3 linked regions of the Chelatococcus sp. YT9 genome follow. The protein of the gene in region 2 binds, or shares a complex with, the protein of the main gene of each other region. Links are inferred from orthologs where the notes say so. Each region holds a gene or a part of one and is shown on either strand. Other genes may lie near its edges.

The links.
Region 1: the proteins of accD (region 2) and KIO76_RS08355 are in contact, whole or in part, in a solved structure (PDB 8UXZ), measured with the Escherichia coli proteins. The link is inferred for Chelatococcus sp. YT9 from one-to-one orthologs.
Region 3: the proteins of accD (region 2) and accC are in contact, whole or in part, in a solved structure (PDB 8UXZ), measured with the Escherichia coli proteins. The link is inferred for Chelatococcus sp. YT9 from one-to-one orthologs.

What each region holds. Positions count from the first base shown.
Region 1 is NZ_JAHBRW010000001.1:1,847,989-1,853,604, forward strand. What follows is about bases 1,493-4,404. They hold KIO76_RS08355 (acetyl-CoA carboxylase carboxyltransferase subunit alpha), read left to right. Parts: upstream 1,493-2,427; coding sequence 2,428-3,381; downstream 3,382-4,404. Other genes in these bases: KIO76_RS08350 (class I SAM-dependent methyltransferase), read left to right, coding at 1,493-2,243; KIO76_RS08360 (L,D-transpeptidase family protein), read left to right, coding at 3,559-4,404. Also shown: aromatic amino acid exporter YddG, read left to right, coding at 1-442; gloB (hydroxyacylglutathione hydrolase), read right to left, coding at 493-1,260; more of KIO76_RS08350, read left to right, coding at 1,464-1,492; more of KIO76_RS08360, read left to right, coding at 4,405-4,989; KIO76_RS08365 (lytic transglycosylase domain-containing protein), read left to right, coding at 5,248-5,616. UniProt on the Escherichia coli protein: Component of the acetyl coenzyme A carboxylase (ACC) complex. First, biotin carboxylase catalyzes the carboxylation of biotin on its carrier protein (BCCP) and then the CO(2) group is transferred by the carboxyltransferase to acetyl-CoA to form malonyl-CoA.
Region 2 is NZ_JAHBRW010000001.1:1,515,900-1,518,661, forward strand. It holds accD (acetyl-CoA carboxylase, carboxyltransferase subunit beta), read right to left. Parts: upstream 1,961-2,762; coding sequence 1,040-1,960; downstream 1-1,039. Other genes in the region: KIO76_RS06825 (bifunctional folylpolyglutamate synthase/dihydrofolate synthase), read right to left, coding at 1-1,007; trpA (tryptophan synthase subunit alpha), read right to left, coding at 2,010-2,762.
Region 3 is NZ_JAHBRW010000001.1:4,181,104-4,186,721, reverse strand. Bases 1,226-4,139 are described here. They hold accC (acetyl-CoA carboxylase biotin carboxylase subunit), read right to left. Parts: upstream 3,410-4,139; coding sequence 2,042-3,409; downstream 1,226-2,041. Other genes in these bases: aroQ (type II 3-dehydroquinate dehydratase), read right to left, coding at 3,891-4,139; accB (acetyl-CoA carboxylase biotin carboxyl carrier protein), read right to left, coding at 3,418-3,894; aat (leucyl/phenylalanyl-tRNA--protein transferase), read right to left, coding at 1,263-1,922. Outside these bases: KIO76_RS19295 (GNAT family N-acetyltransferase), read left to right, coding at 1-64; KIO76_RS19290 (GNAT family N-acetyltransferase), read left to right, coding at 137-664; more of aroQ, read right to left, coding at 4,140-4,385; KIO76_RS19260 (DsbA family protein), read right to left, coding at 4,648-5,430; KIO76_RS19255 (M48 family metalloprotease), read right to left, coding at 5,483-5,618. UniProt on the Escherichia coli protein: This protein is a component of the acetyl coenzyme A carboxylase complex; first, biotin carboxylase catalyzes the carboxylation of the carrier protein and then the transcarboxylase transfers the carboxyl group to form malonyl-CoA.

The sequences.
Region 1 (5,616 bases), 330 kb from region 2 along the record:
GGGATATCTCTCGGCCTTGGGCGCCGCCGTGATCTGGGCGATCTATTCCCTGGTGTCGCGTGCCTTCGGGACGGTTCCGACGGATGCGGTCGCCGGTTTCTGCCTTGCCACATCATTTCTGAGCGCCCTGTGCCACCTCGCGTTCGAGGTGACGATATGGCCGGAATTCTGGTGGCAATGGCTGGCAATTGTGGTTCTCGGCATCGGGCCGCTCGGCGCCGCCTTCTACTGCTGGGATTTCGGTGTGAAGCGGGGCGATATCGGATTTCTCGGGGTTGCCGCCTATGCGACGCCGGTGATTTCAACCCTCCTCCTCGTCGCACTCGGCTTTGCCGAGGCCACCATCGCATTGGCGATTGCCTGCGCGCTGATCGTATTCGGCGCTTTCGTGGCATCCCGTCCCGCTGCAAGCCGGAAGCCAATGCGCAGTCGGCAAAGCTGATCAGCGTCGGCAGAGCGGGCGGGATTCTTTCCGTCAGGCCGAGCGCCGCTTCAGAACTTGTCCTTCCACCGCCGCAGAGCGGCGAAGACCTCGGCGGCACGCCCGTTTTCGAGGCCCACGGCCTTCGCCAAGGCGGGCTCGTTCGCGCGCAGGAAGGGGTTCGTCGCCTTTTCCTCACCAAGCGTCGAAGGGATGGTGAGCTTGCCAGCGGCACGGAGGGCATCGATGGCGGCGGCTCGCTTCTGCAGGGCGGGATCGTCCGGGGTGACGGCCAGCGCGAAGCGGGCGTTGGATTGCGTGTATTCGTGGCCGCAATAGAGGCGGGCGGCATCCGGAAGGGCGGCGAGCTTCTGGAGGGATTGCCACATCTCCTCAGGCGAGTTCTCAAAGAGACGACCGCAGCCGAGCGCAAACAGGGTGTCGCCGGCGAACAGCGCCTCCTCCTTCGCAAACCAGTAGGCGATATGGCCGGCGGTGTGCCCGGGCGTGGCGATGACCTTGGCCTCAAGCGTGCCGACTTTCACCACGTCGCCTTCATGCACGGCGACGTCGAGCCCTGGAATGGCGTCGGCCTCGGCGCCCGGGCCCGTGACGGTGAGATCATAGCGGTCCTTGAGCGGCAGGATACCTTCGACGTGGTCGGCATGCTTATGCGTGACCAGGACATCCGTCAGCGACCAGTTCCTGGCGGCGAGGACCTCCAAGATGGGGTCGGCTTCCGGCGCATCGATGGCGGCCGTCGCGCCGCTCGCGGGATCATGGATCAGCACGCCGATGTTGTCGCTGCGGCAGGGAAACACCTCGATCAGGGCAGGCATCGGCGACCTCATGGGGCTGGGTGGGGATTGCGCCGGTAGCGCGAAGAGCAATTATAGCCGCGATCATGCCTCGCGGGCTTAGCGCGAAAATGGCGATATGTGCGGCGGAGGGCAAGACCAGAGTGCCGCTTGCGCATACCGGCCGTCAGCCCCATTGATAGCCGGACGCGCCCTGGCAACCTTCAGGGACTGTGGGAGAGGCCATGCCTGTCGATGTCGTCGATCTGAAGAGCTTCTACGCGACGCCGCTCGGTGTGGTTGCCCGCCGATTGGTAGGGCGCGCCATTGACAGCCTTTGGGGCGACATGCCCCGGCAACGGCTCCTCGGTATTGGCTATGCGACGCCTTACCTCACGGCGTTCCGCCCTCGCATGGAACGGACGCTTGCCTTCATGCCCGCCATGCAGGGGGTGGTGAACTGGCCGCCGAATGGCATTTCCTCGTCAGCGCTCGTGGACCCCGCCATGCAGCCGCTGCTCGATGCGTCGATCGACAGGGTCATCATCGTGCATGCGCTGGAGACGAGCGACGCGCCGGAGGATCTGTTATCGGAAGTGTGGCGCATCCTGACGCCGGGCGGGCGGATGATCGTTGTGGTGCCCAACCGGCGCGGTCTCTGGGCGCGCATGGACACGACCCCCTTCGGACAGGGGCTGCCTTACAGCCGTTCGCAGCTCACGGGGCTCCTTAGACGCAGCCTGTTTTCCCCTGAGAACTGGGGAGAGGCGCTCTATGTGCCTCCCTTGCGCGGCCGTTTGTTCCTGCGCGCGGCGGTTGCATGGGAGCGGGCGGGTGCACGGCTCTCACTGCCCTTCGCTGGCGTCCATGTCATGGAGGCGACCAAGCAGCTCCACCGGCCTGTCATGGTGCGCAAGGTCCGCCGCTCACGGAGCCTCAGCCCAGTTCTCTTGCCGACGCCCGGCCCGCCCGTGCCCACCGGACGCGTGCGAGCCGCGCATCGAACCTCGGATATGTCGCCATGAAGCGGGTATGCGTGCGGTGGCGCACGGGCGCGCTGGGGCAACCGATGTCGGTGGACGGCGGGATATTGACTTGCAGCCTTCCTGACGCCAAGGTCCGGCCTTCGCCGGCCCCTGTGACGGAGGCTGTGTTCGGCCCTTCGATCTCGGGGTGTTGAAGGGCTTTGCTGACCCCTATTGTGAGTTGATGCGCAGCTATCTCGATTTTGAAAAACCCGTTGCTGAACTCGAAGCCAAGGTCGAGGAGCTGCGAGCGTTAGCCCAGTCCGGCGACGCGGTCGCCATTGGCGAGGAGATTGGCCGGTTAGAGGCCAAGGCCTCGCGCGCGCTGGACGAGCTCTATGCCGCCTTGACCCCCTGGCAGAAGGCGCTCGTGGCGCGCCATCCGCAGCGGCCGCATTTCATCGATTACTGCACCGCCTTAATCGACGACTTCACCCCTCTCGCGGGCGATCGCAAGTTCGGTGAGGATGAGGCCATCGTCGGCGGGTTCGGTCGCTTCCGGGGCGAAAGCGTATGCGTGATCGGCCAGGAGAAGGGCTCCAATACCGAGGAACGCATCCGCCATAATTTCGGCATGGCGAAGCCCGAGGGCTATCGCAAGGCTGTACGCCTGATGGAGCTCGCCGGACGCTTTTCGTTGCCGGTCATCACCTTCGTCGACACGGCGGGCGCTTATCCCGGCATTAACGCCGAGGAGCGTGGTCAAGCCGAAGCCATTGCCCGGTCGACGGAGGCTTGTCTCGCGCTCCCCACTGCGAGCGTTTCCGTCATTATTGGTGAGGGCGGCTCCGGTGGTGCTATCGCGCTCGCTACCACCAACAAGGTGCTCATGCTGGAGCACTCGATTTATTCGGTGATCTCGCCGGAAGGTGCCGCGTCCATTCTCTGGCGCGACTCTTCCCGCGCTCAGGATGCTGCGACCGGAATGAAGATCACCGCGCAGGACCTTCTGAAATTCGGCGTCATCGACGCAATCATCGCTGAGCCGTCTGGTGGCGCCCACCGGGATGCGGCCCATGCGATTGCGTCGACCGGCGATGCGATCGCGGCCAGTTTCCAGGATCTGTCGGGCCTGTCGCCGGAGGAAATCCGCGACCGGCGGGCTGAGAAATTCCTGGCCATCGGCAGGCGGTTGTGAAACCTTTCTAAATCCGTCAGAGTGCGGAAAGATGAAGCCGAGTCGTCTGTTCGCTAGCGTGCCGACCCAGGAAGTGCCACTGGTTTGCCTTAATTTGGTAAGATTGGGGTAACGCTTCCGGGCGTAAAAGCTAACAACCGGTGACCTTTGTTGACCGGTCGAATGATTGGATGGCTGATGTTCAAGCGCGTCGCATTGATCGCCGTCGTGGGATTGGGCCTAGCCTCGTGCCAGGACGGAAACGGCTACAATCGCAGCGCCCGTGCAAACGCTCCGCTGCCGGCAGCCACGCTGGCGCTCATGTCCGAGAAGGGCATGACGAAGTCTTCTCCTATTCTCATCCGCGCCTACAAGAAGGAAGCGGAACTCGAGGTCTGGAAGAAGGACAACACCGGCCGCTACGCGCTACTGAAGACATATCCCATCTGCCGCTGGTCGGGACAGCTCGGCCCGAAGGTGCGTGAAGGCGACCGGCAGGCGCCGGAGGGTTTCTACAACATCACGCCCGCGCAGATGAATCCCAACTCGAACTTCTTCCTGTCGTTCGATACGGGCTTCCCCAACACCTATGACCGCGCCAACGGCCGCACTGGCTCATTCCTCATGGTTCATGGCGCGTGCTCGTCACGCGGCTGCTACTCCATGACGGATGAGCAGATCGCCGAGATTTATGCGCTCGGACGCGAGGCCTTCAGTGGCGGTCAGCGCTCGTTCCAGTTCCAGGCCTATCCCTTCCGGATGACGCCGGAGAACATGGCCAAGCACCGCAAGGATCCCAACATTGCCTTCTGGCAGATGTTGAAGCGCGGTTCGGATAATTTTGAAGTGACGCGCGAGGAGCCGAAAGTCGGCGTCTGCGGCCGCCAGTATGTCTTCAACGCTGTCTCGGCGAGCGGTATCCGGCTTGACCCCGTCGCGCCTTGCCCCGCCTTGCGTGAGGACGAAGCTGTCGCTTCGGCCGTCAAGGCCAAGCAGCAGCGGGATGACGCCAAGGTCGCCGAACTGGTTCGCTCGGGCACGGCGGCCGTCCGCCTTGTTTATCAGGATGGCGGGCAGCACAAGTCCTTCAGTTCTGCGTCCAACAACTTCGGCGGTTCGGATGGCGGCGTCATGATGTTCGCCGCGCGCAGCAGCGCCAAGCCTCTTGAGAATGTGAGCCGCCCTGAAGCGTTGTTGAACGGGCCAGAGGAGATCGTGCTGGAGGAGGGCGTCGCCCCGAAGCCTACTCAGCCGGTCACCGCTGTGGCTGCCCTTGCGCCTGCCAAACCCACAGCGAACGATGTGGTCTCGACGTCGTCCACCGCGCGTGACGAGGCAGCGGTGCCCGCGCCGGTTCTCGCCTCTGCCGGCGCGACCGAAAGCGCTGCCCCCAAGAAGTCATTGTTCCAGCGCGTGATGTCCTGGGCGGATTCGGCGCCAGCAAAACCTGCGGCGCCAGCGGCGGAAGCTCTCTCGCAGACGGTGCCTGCTGCAGCGCCACTGCCGCCGCAACGGCAGCAATCGTCGAATAGCGGAAAGGCCGGCGCGACCGACAAGCGCGCGGAACTGCCCGCGAAGGACGCAAGCGAGGCCTCGTCGCGGAGCGTATGGCCGCTCTCCCTGTTCTGATCCCGGAAGCATGTCCGGCAAAGCGCATGAGGCCGTTGTCGATGGACAGCGGCCTTTTTTCTTTGGGGGAGCTCGTGAAGCTGTCCTTATTCCTGGAGGAGGGCGCGGGCACGCTCAATCTCGCCAGGGAGGATGAGCTTCCGGCTGTGTTTCCAATGAATTTATATTTCATCGTCATATTACGATAAGCTTTTATTGCGCATGAGAGAGCGCGCCGTACCGCTCCCCGGCCGGGGCTTCCGGCAAGAGGAACAGTTCATGGTGGTCAGGATCGGTATCACCGCTGTCGTTTTGACCGTCGCTGCCTTTGGCATGGGGAAAGCGCTTGCCGCGCCCGAGAGTGGCCAGTCGCCCAAGTCGGCGCCGAGTGAAGCTGCAGTTGCGCCTGTGCCGAAATCGGTGGCTCCGGCAGAAGCCTCCGTTCCTTCGCCCGGCCGGGACAAGGTGCGATTGCGCGCCCTCGTGCGCGAGCAGGCGTTGAAATCAGGCTTGCCGCCCCAGATCGCGGACGCGGTCGCGGAGGTTGAGAGCGCCTATAATATCTCTGCTTCGGGCAGCTACGGTGAAGTCGGGCTGATGCAGGTGTTGCCCTCGACCGCACGGATGCTCGGCTTCAGCGGCTCGCTC
Region 2 (2,762 bases):
CTGCTCTCTTCCATGTCAGCCATGGCGCTGGCGACGGCGCGGCCTCCATCCGGGTTGTGCCCCCCGTCGAGCCAGATTTCAGCGCCGTCAGGCGCATGCCCGATGAGATCGCCGCGTGTCAGGCGCTGCATCCGTGCTGGCCAGTCCGCGGTTTTGACTCCCGCCTCATACGCGGTGACCGGTAGACGATCGAAGCCGCCGGTTCGCAGCGCCGCGATCGCGGTGCCCGCATTGATATGCTGGTGGCGGCCAGTCAGGCGAGGCAGCGGTAGATCGAGGAGGCCGCGCTCGTCCTGATAGACGAGGCGCCCGCCTTCCTCATGCACGGAAAAATCCTGTTCGCCGATGATCAGCGGCGCCCCGATGCGCTCGGCTCGAGCTTCCAGCACGGCTGAGGCCTCTGGATCCTGCGGCGCGAGGACCGCGGGCACGCCGCGCTTGAAAATCCCGGCCTTGGCCGCGGCGACACTGGTGATGCGGTTGCCCAGATATTCAGGATGGTCCAGTGAGACGGGCGTCACCACCGTCACCAGCGGCTCCGAGATAACGTTGGTGGCATCGGCCTCACCGCCGAGCCCCACTTCGAGAAGGAGGACGTCAGCCGGATTTTCCGCAAACAGCAGAAACGCCGCAGCTGTCGTGATCTCGAAGAAGGTGATCGGCTCGCGGCCGTTGGCCTCCTCGCAGCGACGGAACGCATCGAGCAGGCGCTGCTCGTCGACGATGCGGCTGCCGCCGGGGGCCCCGAGCCGGATGCGCTCGTGGTAACGCACCAGATGCGGCGAGGTATAGACATGCACCGCCAGCCCCGCAGCCTCCAGAATGGCGCGCATGAAGGCGATGGTGGAGCCCTTGCCGTTCGTGCCGGCGACATGGATGACCGGCGGAAGCCGGTTCTCTGGATGGCCTAGGGTCGCCAGCAAGCGCGCGATGCGGCCGAGCGAAAGGTCGATCACCTTGGGATGGAGCGCAAGAAAACGCGCCAGCAGGGCATCGGATGAATCCATTGCTTCTTGCTCCGCGCAGCCTCGCCGGCGACCTACTCCGCGGCGGCTTCCAGCATCTGCTGCGGTTCCGGCGCTGGCTCGTCCTTCACCTCCGCCGCAGGCGCGGCGGGCATTCGCATCAGGAGCCGGCTCAGGCGGGCGATCGTTGCCTTCAAGTCATGGCGATGGACAACCATGTCGACCATGCCGTGATCCTTGAGATATTCCGAGCGCTGGAAGCCCGGCGGCAGCTTTTCGCGGATGGTTTGCTCGATGACGCGGGGTCCGGCGAAGCCGATGAGCGCGCCTGGCTCGGCGATATGAACGTCGCCCAGCATGGCATAGGACGCTGTGACGCCGCCTGTGGTCGGGTTTGTGAGCACGACGATATAGGGGAGCTTCGCGTCTCGCAGGCGCTGCACGGCGACCGTCGTGCGCGGCATTTGCATGAGCGAGAGGATACCCTCTTGCATGCGCGCTCCGCCTGACGAGACGAAGAGAACGAAAGGCGTGCCACGGCTGCGCGCGGTGTCGAGGCCCGTAATGATGGCCTCGCCGGCCGCCATGCCGAGCGATCCGCCCATGAATTCGAAATCCTGGACCGCGATTGTCGTCTTCTGGCCCTCGACATCGCCGACGCCGACCAGTACCGCGTCCTGCATGCCGGTCTTGGCCTTGGCGTCGCGAAGGCGATCGACGTAGCGCTTCTCATCCCGGAACTTGAGCGGATCGACCGCAGCTTCAGGCGTCGGAATCGCTTCCCACCGGGCGTCGTCGAACATCGCCTTCAGGCGATTGGCCGCCGTCATGCGCAGGTGATAGTTGGAACCGGGAATGACGTAGAGATTCGCCTCCACGTCCTTGTGGAACACCATCTGCCCCGTATCTGGGCATTTGATCCAGAGGTTCTCCGGCACTTCGCGCTTGAAGAGCGTTTTGATCTTCGGCCGAACGACGTCGGAGATCCAATTCATCGTTTATCCATCCTTCCAGATGTCGCGGCTATGAACGCCGGGCAGTCCTTCAAGCCTCGACGCGTTGGCCGTCACGTACACCGGCGGCAAGTTCCCCGACGAGGCTGGCTACGGCTTCCACGGTCCCCGCCCCAGCCTTGCCGTCTGCATCCAGCGAGCGGCGTACCGTTTCGACCAGGGCCGATCCGACAACCACCCCATCGGCCACCTTCGCCACCTCGGCTGAATGGGCGCGGCTCTTCACACCGAAGCCCACTACAACAGGAAGGTGGGTATGCGCCTTGATCCGGTCAACCGCCAAGCCCACTTCCGCAAAGTCGGGGGTCGCCGACCCAGTGATACCGTTAATGGAGACGTAATAGACGAATCCGCTGGTGTTCGCGAGCACCGTCGGCAACCGCCTGTCGTTGGTGGTCGGGGTTGCGAGCCGGATGAAGGCGACGCCGGCTTCAAGCGCCGGCAGGCAGAGTTCGGCGTCTTCCTCCGGTGGCAGGTCCACGACAATCAGACCATCGACACCGGCTGCCTTGGCATCGGCGAGGAAGCGCGGGACACCGTAGATATAGATGGGGTTGTAGTAGCCCATCAGGATGATCGGCGTGTCCTTGTCGGCTTCACGGAAGGCCGCGACCATGGCGAGGGTCTTCGCCAGGGTTTGCCCACCTTTCAGTGCGCGCTGCGACGAGAGCTGGATGGCCGGGCCGTCCGCCATCGGATCTGTAAAGGGCATGCCGATTTCAATGAGATCGGCACCGGCACCGGGCAGGGCCTTGATGATGGCGAGCGATGTATCGGGATCGGG
Region 3 (5,618 bases), 2.7 Mb from region 2 along the record:
GCCACGTTTCGCGACCTGGAGTGAGGAGGCGTCTCCGTTGCCCCCGAAGGCGAGGCTGCAATAGGCGAGCAGCGGTGGCTATCCCGCTCGAGAGATGGCACGGAGCCACCAGCGGCAGGCAAGAAGGGGGTACTTGATGGACCTAAGATGGCTGCCGCAACCGCCGATCCGCGCCATCGACGATCATGAATTCGATCGGGTCCGTGTCGCTTTCCGCCACGAGCTTGATCTCTGGCGCTGCCGGGGGGAGACAAACGATCCAGCGGCCAAAGCCTGGAATTTCCGGATCGGGTCGACACGCATGCTGACACATTTCGACCGAGGTGAGTTTCACTTCGGCTACTTCTTCGGCCAGGGCGCTATCGGCCTTATATCGATCACCGTGTCGGATGATATCGGCACCGTCGAGATCTTGATGACCCACCCGGGGCAGCAAGGTGCGGGCTCAACGCTGATCGAACACGCGGTGAACGCGATTCCAGGCATGCGCCGATTGAAGCTGAGGAGTTCGCCCGAAAGCCGGGGATTCTATGAACGGCTCGGCTTCTTGCGCGATGGCCATGTCATGGAGCTCGACCTAGAATCGACCAGCGCGTGGCGAAGAGTGAATGGCCGCTGGCGCATCGCCGCTTATGCGAGCACCTGTGGCTATATGGCCATTTAAGATCAGTGGCATCGCCCGAATCGCGCTGCAGGGCTGTCGCAAGGGATGCCGGAAGGTGTATGCAGGCACGTCGGCTTCCCTCCTGATCGAGCTGCGGTAAGATTGAACGATGAATTCCAAGCTCTTGCCTGTCCTTACCCTGGCGATGGCCTGTCTCGTGGGCACCAGCCATGCCGCCATGGCGGACCGAATCAAAAACCCCATCGCGGTTTTCTCAGGCCTGGACAAAATCACGGGTCGGATCGTCTCTTTCGAAGCAGCTGTCGATGAGACCGTTCAGTTCGGTGCCCTGCAGCTCACGCCCCGCGCTTGCTACACCCGGCCGGCAACCGAGACCCCCAACACCACCGCTTTCGTGATCGTGGATGAGGTGACGACGGCCAGCAACGAGCGCCGCCGCTTGTTTTCAGGCTGGATGTACGCGGCGAGCCCCGGTCTGCACGGCATCGAACATGCCGTCTACGATATCTGGCTGACGGATTGCAAAGGGGGGACCGAGGTCATCGTTGAACCCAAAGAGGGAAGCGGCGATGCCGCCCCCCCAGAGGCGCCCGCTGCGCAGCGTCCCCCGTCAGCACGCCGCTGAGGTCATGGGTTATCAGGCGAGCTCCGCCAGCGCTTCGGCTCCGCTGACGCGCAGTCCGGCGGGCCAGCTCCACCAATCACCTCGGAGCTCAAGCGCGGCCTCGAGCTCCGCCATATAGGCCTTGCGGGGCACGGCGAGCGCGCCGAAACGAGCCAGGTGATCCGTGACGAACTGGGTGTCGAGCAAGGTGTAGCCGCCGCGCCTGAGGCGTGCGACTAGATGCACCAGGGCAATCTTCGAGGTGTCCCGCTCGCGGTGAAACATGCTCTCGCCGAAAAAGGCAGCGCCTAGCGAGACGCCGTAGAGACCCCCGACGAGGCGGCCTGCATCACGGACTTCGACGGTGTGGCAATAGCCTAGGTCGAACAGCTCACCATAAAGCTCGCGGATGCGGCCGTTGATCCAGGTTTCTTCGCGGCCATCGTCCGGCGCGGCGCAACCCGCAATCACCGCATCGAAGTCCTGGTCGACGGTGACCTCGAAACGGTCCAGCGCGACGGTGCGCGCCAGGCGCTGCGGGATGTGGAAGCCGTCGAGAGGAATGATTCCGCGCTCTTTCGGCTCGACCCAGAACAGGCTGGGATCGTCGGCGTTCTCAGCCATTGGAAAAAGCCCGCTCGCATAAGCCCTGAGCAGGATCTCCGGCGTGATTTCGACCGACGACCGATTCATCACCGCCCTATGCCGAGACGGAGGATAGGGATCAGTGGTGATCCATATCCAGAGAACATAATGAAAATCAAATAGATACAGCGTTATGCTGATCTGGTCAGATAGCTTTAGCTTTTCTCTTAGGCGGAGGCCATGATCTCGTCGACCCCGCCATCATTCAGGAAATGCTCCAGCCAGTGGATATCATAGATCCCGTTCTGGATATCCTGGTTGCGGACCAGGGTCCGGAAAAGTGGCAGGGTTGTCTCGATGCCATCCACCACGAATTCATCCAGCGCACGTCGCAACCGCATCAGGCATTCTGTACGTGTGCGCCCGTGGACGATCAGCTTGCCGACGAGCGAATCGTAATGCGGGGGAATACGGTAGCCTTGATAGACGGCCGAATCGACACGCACACCGAGACCGCCCGGCGGGTGAAAATAGGTGATCGTGCCCGGCGAAGGGCGGAAGGTGGCGGGATGCTCGGCGTTGATCCGGCATTCGACGGCGTGACCCTCGATCTGGACGTCCTTCTGGGAGATCGAGAGCGGGTTGCCGGCCGCTATCCGGATCTGCTCGTTGACCAGATCAATCCCGGTGATCATCTCGGTGACCGGATGCTCCACCTGGATGCGCGTGTTCATCTCGATGAAATAGAACTCGCCGTTCTCGTAGAGGAACTCGACCGTGCCCGCGCCGAGATAGCCGAGCTTCTGCATCGCCTTGGCGACTGTATCGCCGATGCGCTCGCGCTCGGAATGGTTGAGCGCGGGCGAGGGCCCTTCCTCCCACACCTTCTGGTGGCGGCGCTGCAACGAGCAATCGCGCTCGCCGAGGTGGATGGCGTTGCCCTTGCCGTCCCCGAGCACCTGAATTTCAATGTGACGGGGCTTCTCGAGATATTTCTCGATATAGACCGCGTCATCGCCGAAGGCAGCTTGCGCTTCCGCACGGGCGGTTGCGAGGGCGTGCTCCAATTCGCCGGCCGAGCGTGCCACTTTCATGCCGCGACCGCCGCCGCCGGCCGCCGCCTTGATGAGCACGGGATAGCCGATATCAGCCGCAACCCGTGCAGCCTCCTCGGCGTCGGTGATGCCACCATCCGACCCCGGCACGCAAGGGATGCCAAGGCTGCGTGCTGTGCGCTTGGCTTCGATCTTGTCGCCCATCAGCCGAATGTGCTCAGCTTTCGGACCGATGAAGGTGATGCCGTGATCGTTGAGGACCTCGGCGAAATGGGCGTTCTCCGAGAGAAAGCCATAGCCGGGATGAATGGCATCGGCGCCCGTGATCTCGCAGGCTGCGATCAGGGAGGGGATATTCAGGTAGCTCTCGCGCGCAGCAGGCGGGCCGATGCATACGCTTTCGTCGGCGAGCCGCACATGCATGGCATCCGCATCCGCCGTGGAGTGCACCGCAACCGTCGCGATGCCGAGTTCCTTGCACGCGCGCAAAATTCGCAGGGCGATTTCCCCGCGATTGGCGATGAGGATCTTGTCGAACATCGGCATCGTCATTCGATCACGAGAAGCGGCTCGCCGTATTCTACCGGCTGCCCGTCTTCGACCAGAATGGCGGTCACGACGCCTGCACGTGGTGCCACGATGTCGTTGAAGGTCTTCATCGCCTCAACGAGCAAAAGCTTGTCGCCCTTTTCGACACGCGTCCCGATATCAATAAACGGTTTGGCGTCGGGGGAGGGGCGGAGGTAGGCGGTGCCAACCATCGGTGACGTCACATTGCCGGGATGATGCGCGTCGGGTTTGGCCGGCGCGGAAACCGCAGCCGGGATCGGGGCCGGCGCTACCGGGACGGGGGCAGCTGCAACAGGCACATGCACCGCCGTCGTCACGTTGCGCGCCACACGAATGCGCAAGTCCCCCTTCTCGACTTCGATCTCGGTGAGATCTGTCTCGGAAATCAGGCGGGCCAGTTCGTGGACGAGTTCAGGATCGATCGGGCTTTGCTTGGCTGTTGGCAGTTTCGTCATTGAGAGGTTCCGGTAGCCTTGGCGGCAGTCTTGTGAGCTTTGGTACGATCGCGCTTTTCAAGGATTGGCACGAGCGCGTCAAAGGCCAGATCGTAGCTCGCTGCGCCGAAGCCGCAGATGACCCCGATCGCGACTGCAGCGATTGTGGAGTGGTGGCGAAATTCCTCACGCGCATGCACATTCGAGAGATGCACTTCGATGGCGAGGGCATCGACGCTCTTGATCGCGTCGCGCAAAGCGATGGAGGTATGGGTATAGGCGGCCGCGTTCAGGATGATGCCGGCGCCGGCCAACCCCGCTTCCTGGATGAAGGTGACCAAATCGCCTTCGCTGTTGCTCTGGCGGAAGGTCAATGCGACGTCACCCTGAGCGGCCGCACGATCGCGCAGGCGCTGCTCGATATCGGCCAGGGTCAAGCTGCCATAGGTTTCAGGCTCGCGCCGTCCCAGCAGGTTGAGATTGGGGCCGTTGATGACGTGAATCGCGACCATATCCGCTCGAAGGTTACGCCAAAACGAAAACGGGGGTCTTGGCTGATTGAGTTCAGTGGCAAGATTGACCCAATGGCAAGAGAACTTGGTGGCTGCGATCAAACTGCCAACAGAATTCCCGAGCCACGACGGTGCCCTGCCGCTCCATCGCAAGGGCGCGTATTAGCGCGAACCGCGAGCGAGGGGAAGAGCAGGCGGTCCGCACCGATCGTCGCGCGACGACCTCGTCTCCCAAACGACCGGCGCAGGGCTCGCTATCGGGTTAGGAACAGGTGGTACGCCCGCATTGACGGACAGCGGCAATGGCCTGTTTCAGCGGATCATGCCCAACCGCGCCGAAGACCACATCCTTGCCGAGCACGAAGGCCGGAGTTCCAGTCAGGGAAAGCCGGTCTCCCAGCGCGAGCGTGTCCCTTACTTCCGCCTTGAGCGCTTCTGAGGTCGCGTCCTTCTCGAGGCGGGCCATATCGAGCCCCATTTCCTTCGCGACGGCGACCGCCCGCTCTTTGCCGACGAGACCCTTCGAGCTCATCAGGCGGCTGTGATAGTCGAAGAACTTCTCTCCTGGGAGCTGATGCTGGGCAGCCCGCGCGTAGAGCGCAGCATCCAGCGATTCAGGGCGGAGAATTGGGAAATCCTTCAGGATGACGCGCAGCTTGGGGTCCTGCTTCACGAGCATGGTGACATCGTCAAGAGCGCGCTTGCAGTAGCCGCAGTTATAGTCGAAGAACTCGACAAGGGTGACGTCGCCCTTCGGATTGCCGACGACGATATTGCCCTCGGCCTCGTAGAGGGCGGCCATCTCCCCCGCCACGGCATCTTCCTGCGCCTTGCGCTGGCTCTCCTGCTGGCGCTTCTCCAGCTCGACCATAGCTTCCTGAAGCACCTCGGGATTGCGAAGGAGATACTCCCGCACGACCTGCTCGATCGCCGTCTTTTCCGTGGCCGACAGTTCCGCGGCCGCGGCTGGCACAGAGAAAAGTGGCGGTGTCGCGATGAGCACCGCGGCGATGGTTGCGGCGCGCGAAAGGAACGAAAAGCGCATGCACGATATCCAATCTGTCAAAAGCGTTCACACCCTGTGCGCCCGGATTGTGTCACTTACCCGGCGGCCGCTCCGGTTGATAGGCTAAAATGTCATCGGCGCGCAGCCAGGCTGGCGAATTCGGCTTGAGCTTCGCTTTCGCGCGGGTCGCCTGCGTGGCGGCTTGGTCCCATTCGCCTCGGGCGAAA